Regions from separate parts of the Mesorhizobium sp. B2-8-1 genome, predicted to be linked through region 2. Evidence: riboswitches for the same ligand, from Rfam matches in the RefSeq annotation. Region 2 holds a riboswitch; the other holds the start of a gene.

Region 1 (3,499 bases), on a different contig from region 2:
TGCCGCCTCGCACTTGGCCCAGTGCACCAGCATCTCCGGGTCGCTGTCGGCGTCTTGCACGCCAGTCACGGTCGGCGCCTCCGGGAAGGTCTTGCAGAGCTCCGGATGGTTGCCGGCGCAATGATAGCATTCGCGGTTGTTTTCCCAGACCAGCTTCCAATTGCCCTTCTCGACGATGGTGCTCTCGAAGGCGACCTTTGCTTCGCGCAGCCGGTGCGGCGCCAAATAGGGTTCGATCATCGTCCGCATCGGCGCAAAATCCGCCGGCTCGTCGGCGAGGCAAATGAAGATGTAGCCGCCGATGCTTTCGCAGGCGACCGGCTTCAGGCCGAACTGGCTCTTGTCGAAACCCTCGGCCATCTGCCTGGCGAACAGCAGCCTGCCGTCCAGTTCATAGGTCCACTGATGGTAGGGGCAGACGAGCTTCGCCGCCGTGCCCTTGTCTGTGTTGCAGACGCGGCTGCCGCGATGGCGGCAAGAATTGTGGAAGGCGTTGATGTTGCCCTTCTGGTCACGCACCAGCACCACAGGATAGTCGCCGATCTGCACGGTGATGAAGCTGCCGGGCCGGGGCAGTTCGCAATCATGGCCGATGAACAGCCAGTCGCGGTACCAGATCAGCTCCATGTCGAGCTTGAAGTAGTCGGCATCGGTATAGAAGGGCTGCTCGAGCGAGAAGCCGTCCCTGCGGCCTTGCAGCCGTTTCAGCATGTCGTTGCGCGCATCCATGTTCTGTCCTCGCATTGAAGTCCTGTCCTCGCATCGAAGGACTGAACGGAGGGGAGAGAGGAAGGATCAAGCCGCGCGCCGGCTTGCGCCGGACATGCACCATCCGCCTCTTGACCGCCCGCCGCGATCAGTCGAGTCAAACATCTCGGGCTGGTTTCCGGGCTCTGGAGCTGCCCTTGCGGACTGTCGCGACACCTTCCCAGGCCTCCGCCCAGTGGTCTCCCGTTGCGACCTGAACTCCACCACCGTTGCGGGGGCAGCGCCGGATTCTGACCGGCTTCCCAATTCTCCGCCTCGTCGTCACGCGGCGGCACCTGAGATGGCAGGATCTAACCATGATCGCCGGCTTGTCGTCGGCATGAAAACGACATCGCATCCATGCCGCGCGACACGCATTGGAAACGGCGCGGCCGCCGTTGCAGGGCAGAAAGCCTCAGGTCGCCGCCTCGGATTCCGTCTCGTGGCGGAGGCAAAAAAGGTTAACGGTTTCGAAAAGTGACTGTTAGCGCCCTCTAAAATCGAACCGAACGGTTCGTTTCTGTTGACGATGCGTGCAGGACGGTGTGAACACTGGGCCTTCGACACAGTTGGTGATCGCGCGACGCGTTTGCATAACCAACTGATAGTAAACAGAAAAAAACGAATGTTGAAGGCTCTGGCACAATTTCAAGTGGTGGAAACTTGGTCCACACGGAAAAACTTCGTGATTGGAAATGGCGGTATGGCTTTCCCACATCGGGGCTGTCCGAACGACGCGATTTCCTCCCAAGACACGCCGCTAGACGGACGGAAAAATACTGGAGTATCAAAAAATGAAAAAGATCATTCTCACTGCCGCCGCCCTTCTGGCTGTTTCCGGCAGCGCCTTCGCTAGTAGCGACCATTATGGTTCGAATGCCCCTGCGGCCACCGCCGTCGACAGCTCGTACACCGCTTCGACCAAGAAGTCGGAACCGGCTGCCCAGACGCCTGTCCAGGGTGCCGATCGCAACCTCTTCGGCAACAACTAACAGCCGCTCTCCAGTTGACGGCGGGCCTTCCGCCGTTCTGGCGAAATTTGAGAATTCAGGAGACTTGAAATGAAGAAGATCGTTCTTGCTGCCGCCGCCGTCCTGGCCGTGTCGGGCAGCGCTTTCGCCGGCAGCGACAACTATGGCTCCAATGGCGCCAACCAACCTGCTGTCACCTCGGTCGACAACGCGCACACGGCTTCGGTCCAGAAGTCGGCGCCGTCTGCCCAAGCGCCTGTTCAGGGTGCCGATCGCAACCTCTTCGGCAACAACTAACAGCTGATCTCCAGTTGACGGCGGGCCTTCCGCCGTCCTGGCGAAATTCGAAAATTCAGGAGACTTGAAATGAAGAAGATCATCCTTGCTGCCGCCGCCGTTCTGGCGGTTTCGGGCAGCGCTTTTGCTGGCAGCGACAACTATGGCTCCAATGGCGCCAACCAGCCCGCGGCCACTTCGACCGACAGCTCATACACCGCTTCGACCAAGACGTCGGCTCCGGCTGCCCAGGCACCTGTTCAGGGTGCCGACCATAACCTCTTCGGCAACAACTAACAGCCGATCCTGCAGCAGATGGCGGGCAAGCCCGCCTTTGCGGTGGAATTTGAGAATTCAGGAGACTTGAAATGAAAAAGATCATCCTTGCTGCCGCCGCCGTCCTGGCCGTTTCGGGCAGCGCTTTCGCCAGCAGCGACAACTATGGCTCCAATGGCGCCAATCAGCCTGCCGTCACCTCGGTCGACAATGCGCACACGGCTTCGATCCGCGACAGCGGCTCGCCCGTCTACAAGCTGCTCAATTCGTCGGGCGATGTACACAAGTCCGCCCCTCAGGGCAGTGACCGGAATCTCTTCGGCCACTAACAGCCGAAGCTGACACCAAACAGGAGTGGCGGGCTTTGCCCGCCGCTCCTGTTCTTGCGTGACCGGCAATTAATTCATGGCCTGCTCTCAGGCCGCTTTCGCTTCCGTCTCGTGCAGCGCGAAGGATCGTCCATCCGCGTCGAAGATATGAAGGTCTCCGGCGTCGGCGCTCAGCCGCAGTGTCGCCCCGCGCTTGACCTCGACATTGCCCGGCAGCTTGGTCACCAGCGGCAGGTCGGCGCGGCCGATGTCGACATAGACGAGTTGCACCTCGCCGAGCTGCTCGACATAATCCACCGTTCCTTCGAACAGATAGTCCGTGCCGCCGGCGATCGTCAGGTCCTCCGGCCGCACGCCGAAGCTCACCGACGCGCCCTTGGCCGAGGCCGGCGTCGCGATCGGCACCGTAGCCTTGCGGCCGCCGACATGACTGATGACGGTCGGATTGCCCGATTTGTCGATGGTCGCCGGCAGGATGTTCATGGCCGGCGAGCCGATGAACTGGGCAACGAACAGATTGCCGGGTTTCTTGTAGAGTTCCATCGGCGTGCCGACCTGCTCGATATGGCCCTCCTTCAGCACCACGATGCGGTCGGCCAGCGTCATCGCCTCGACCTGGTCGTGGGTGACATAGATCATGGTGGTGTTGGGCATCGATTCCTTGAGCTTGGCGATCTCGATGCGGGTGGCGACGCGCAGCGCGGCGTCGAGGTTCGACAGCGGTTCGTCGAACAGGAACACCTTCGGGTTGCGCACGATGGCGCGGCCGATGGCCACGCGCTGGCGCTGGCCGCCCGACATCGCCTTGGGGAGGCGGTCGAGATAGTTGGTCAGCTGCAGGATCTCTGCCGCCTGGCGCACGCGCTTGTCTATCTCGGCCTTGCTTTCCTTGCCGATCTT
Region 2 (3,499 bases):
CTCGGTCACCAGATCGGCCGCCTCGACCAGCGCCGGCTTGGCGTTGCGACCGGTGACGACGACATGCAGGCCCTCGCGGCGCGCTTTCAGCGCGGCAACCACCTTGTCCAGATCGAGATACTCGTAGCGCAGCGCGATGTTGAGTTCGTCGAGCACGACGAGACTGATCGACGGATCGGCCATCAGCTCCAGCGCCTTGGCCCAGGCGGCCTCGGCCGCCGCGATGTCGCGCTTCAGATCCTGTGTCTCCCAGGTGAACCCCTCGCCCATCGCGTGCCAGACGACGCGGTCGCCGAAGGCGGCGAAGGCCTCCTTCTCACCCGTATGCCATTTGCCCTTGATGAACTGGACGACGCCGACGCGCTTGCCGTAGCCGAGCATCCGCAGCGCCAGGCCAAAGGCAGCCGTGGTCTTGCCTTTGCCCGGGCCGGTGTTGACGATCAGCAGCCCCTTTTCGACCGTCTTGCTCGCCACCTCGGCGTCTTGGACCGCCTTGCGCTTGGCCATCTTGGCGCGGTGGCGCTCTTCGTCCTTTTCGTCGATGTCGGTCATGTCACTTCACCTTGAGCGGCAGCCCCGCCACCATCAAAAGCACGGTCTCGGCAATCGCCGCGACCTGCTGGTTGAGCCGGCCGGCGGCGTCGCGGAACCGGCGCCCCAGCGCATTGTCGGGCACGATGCCTTGCCCGACCTCGTTGGATACCACGAACCAGGGTCCGCGCGGCCGCGACAGCATGTCAGCCAGCCGCCGACATTCGGCCTCTACATCATGATCGGCCAGCATGTGATTGGTCAGCCAGAGCGTCAGGCAGTCGACAAGGACCGGCTGGTCCTCCGGTAGGGCCTCGAGTGCACCGACAAGGCCAAGCGGTGCATCGATGGTCGTCCAGCCCTCGCCGCGCCGCGACCGGTGCAACGCGATGCGCTGCTGCATCTCGTCGTCATAGGCTTGCGCCGTGGCGATGTAGGTCCATGGCGAAGGCAAGGCCGTCATCAGCGTTTCGGCGTGCGCGCTCTTGCCGGAGCGCGCACCGCCGATGATGAAGGTCAGTCTTCCGCGATCAGGCAAAGCTGTCGCGCAGGCTCGTCGCGCTGCCGGTGAAGCGTCCACGCACCACGCCGGCGGCAGCGCCGAGCACGAGCCAGAACACCAGGTTGGTTACGGTCACCGCCACCACGAACTGATGATGCAGGCCTTCCGGAATCGGCGTCTCGAAACTGTCCGGCTGCGGCGCGCCGACAATATGCGGCGCGACGATCAACACCACGCCCAGAATCGCCAGCGGCAGTGATTTGCGGAAGGCGATCAGGGCAAGGCCGATCGCCGTCGCCGCCACCGTCGCCGTCCACCAGATCTGGCGTGGCAGAAGCTCGGCGGCAGGCATGGCCGGCAGTTCCGGCGGCAGGCCGAGGCCCGGCGCCAGCGTGAACACGGCAAAGCCGGCCAGTCCCCAGAACACGCCCTGGCGCCAGTTGCCGATGCCGCCGGCGAATTCCGAAACCGCGACCAGGACCAGCGCGAAGCCGATGCCGGTGACGATGTTGGCAAGCACGCTGAAGGCGAAGCGCTCGAAGCCGTCGGCCGGCGCCCAGCCTTCCTCTCCAGCCGGAACAGCTTCAGCGGCTGCCGGCGCGGCGGAGCTCATGGCATTGCCCGCCGGGGCGGCAGAGTTCATGGCGTTGTTGTCGGTCGGGGCCGGTGCGGTATGGTCGTGGTGGTGGCCGCCGCCGGCCTGTTCGTAGACTTCCGCCTTCAGGATCAACGGCACGGTGGCATAGGCCTGCATGCAGGCGAGAACGACACCGGCCACGAGCCCTGCGATCGCCGCGATGAACACGACGTTGCGAAACAGGTTCATGATGTCAAATCCCTATCAGTGGCAGGGAAACGCCATCGAGTGGCGATAGTCGTGCGCGGCATTGTGGACCGCGTCGATATGCGAGAAACCGACAAAGCCTACGACGAAAACGCCGAGCAGCGCCGCGAGCGCGAGCTGCAGGAGGCGCGACTGCGAGGAGATGGAGGCGCCGAGGGAGACGGAAGCGGTATTCATGTCTTGTCCTTTCACCCTCCACCCGAGGGCATCGAAGTCAGTTTCCTGTCGCCGGCAGGTCTCCTGGCTCGCGGATCAGCGCCCTTCCCCACCTTCCCGAAGAAAATCTTCAGTGGCATATGGAGAGGACTACCGCACACAGTTGCGGGGGCAGCCACGGCATTGGGCAACAAATCTGCCCGCACCGCATTCCCTCTTGGCTCCAATCGGAACCGACGACGAAGGTGACTATAGGGAAAATCGCCGCATCCGGCAAACCAAATTCCGACGGCGACAAGCGCTTTAGCGCCGTCCGGCCGCTTGCTCCGCTGCAATTGACAATTTCCGTAGCCGGGTGTCGGCTGCCATCTCACAGGAGGCCAGCCATGCAGCCCGTCCAGAGCCAGCACGCCCCCTATAACGGCCTCACCCGGGCCGAGCCGACATTGCCGTCGTCGGCCTATTGGGATGCGGCGGCCTACCAGCGCGACCTTGACGCCATCTGGTACAGGAACTGCCTGCTCGTCTGCCGTGAAGCTGATCTCGCCCAACCGCTGGCTTTTCGCACCTTCCGCGTCGGCAGCCAGGAGATCGTCGTACTGCGCGACGACACCGGCGAACTGCGCGCCTTCCACAACACCTGCCGGCATCGCGGCTCGCAGCTTTGCCAGGAACGCGAGGGCCGGCTGAAGGCGCGGCTGATCACCTGCCCCTACCACGCATGGTCCTATTCGCTGCGCGGCGATCTCGTGCGCGTGCCATCGAAAACGCTGCCCGAAGGTTTCGACAAGGCGGACCATCCGCTCTATCGCGTCGCGCTGTCGGTCTGGCGCGGCTTCGTCTTCGTCAATCTCGCGGAAGATGCCGCCGGCTCGGCGCACTCATCCTTCGACCCGGCCTCCGGCGATCTCGGCAACTGGCCGCTGGAATCGCTGGTATCGGGCCATGTGCTGCGCAAGGTGATGAACTGCAACTGGAAGATCTTCTGGGAAAACTTCAACGAATGCCTGCATTGCCCCGGCGTCCACAAGGACCTGTCGCGGCTGGTGCCGATCTATGGTCGCGGCCTGATGGGCCGGCATGACGACCCCGAATGGACCCGCCATGCCGACAATGACGCGCCGGAATTTTCCGGCGGGCTGCGGGCGGGTGCCGAAACATGGTCACGTGACGGCCAGGCGCATGGGCCGGTCTTTTCGGGCCTGACGCCGGCCGAGCACGCCGCCGGCCAGACCTACGCCACCAGCCTGCCCTCGATGTTCATCGTCGGCCACGTCGACTATGTCAGGTCCGTACGGCTGGTGCCGCTTGGCCCCGAGCAGACCGAATTGACCGCCGAATGGCTGTTCGCGCCCGACGCGCTCGCCGCCACCGACATCGACAACATCGTCGGATTCGGCACCCAGGTGCTGGAGGAGGATGCCGCGATCTGCGAGGTCAACCAGAAAGGGCTGCGCTCTATGCGC

What was found. Region 2 has a riboswitch for cobalamin ahead of FJ428_RS17970 (CbtB domain-containing protein). Riboswitches for the same ligand answer to the same signal wherever they lie in the genome.
Region 1: another riboswitch for cobalamin. It lies ahead of FJ428_RS29025 (aromatic ring-hydroxylating dioxygenase subunit alpha); the one in region 2 lies ahead of FJ428_RS17970 (CbtB domain-containing protein).

Annotation. Positions count from the first base shown of each region.
Region 1 is NZ_VFTX01000016.1:9,226-12,724, forward strand. Features, by position in the region: gene FJ428_RS29025 (aromatic ring-hydroxylating dioxygenase subunit alpha) at 1-729, opposite strand, end outside; cobalamin riboswitch at 860-1,062, opposite strand; gene FJ428_RS29030 (DUF680 domain-containing protein) at 1,542-1,739, shown strand; gene FJ428_RS29035 (DUF680 domain-containing protein) at 1,809-2,015, shown strand; gene FJ428_RS29040 (DUF680 domain-containing protein) at 2,085-2,291, shown strand; gene FJ428_RS29045 (DUF680 domain-containing protein) at 2,363-2,599, shown strand; gene ugpC (sn-glycerol-3-phosphate ABC transporter ATP-binding protein UgpC) at 2,687-3,499, opposite strand, start outside.
Region 2 is NZ_VFTX01000006.1:253,304-256,802, reverse strand. Features, by position in the region: gene cobO (cob(I)yrinic acid a,c-diamide adenosyltransferase) at 1-552, opposite strand, end outside; gene cobU (bifunctional adenosylcobinamide kinase/adenosylcobinamide-phosphate guanylyltransferase) at 554-1,069, opposite strand; gene FJ428_RS17975 (CbtA family protein) at 1,062-1,859, opposite strand; gene FJ428_RS17970 (CbtB domain-containing protein) at 1,875-2,054, opposite strand; cobalamin riboswitch at 2,090-2,286, opposite strand; gene FJ428_RS17965 (aromatic ring-hydroxylating dioxygenase subunit alpha) at 2,420-3,499, shown strand, end outside.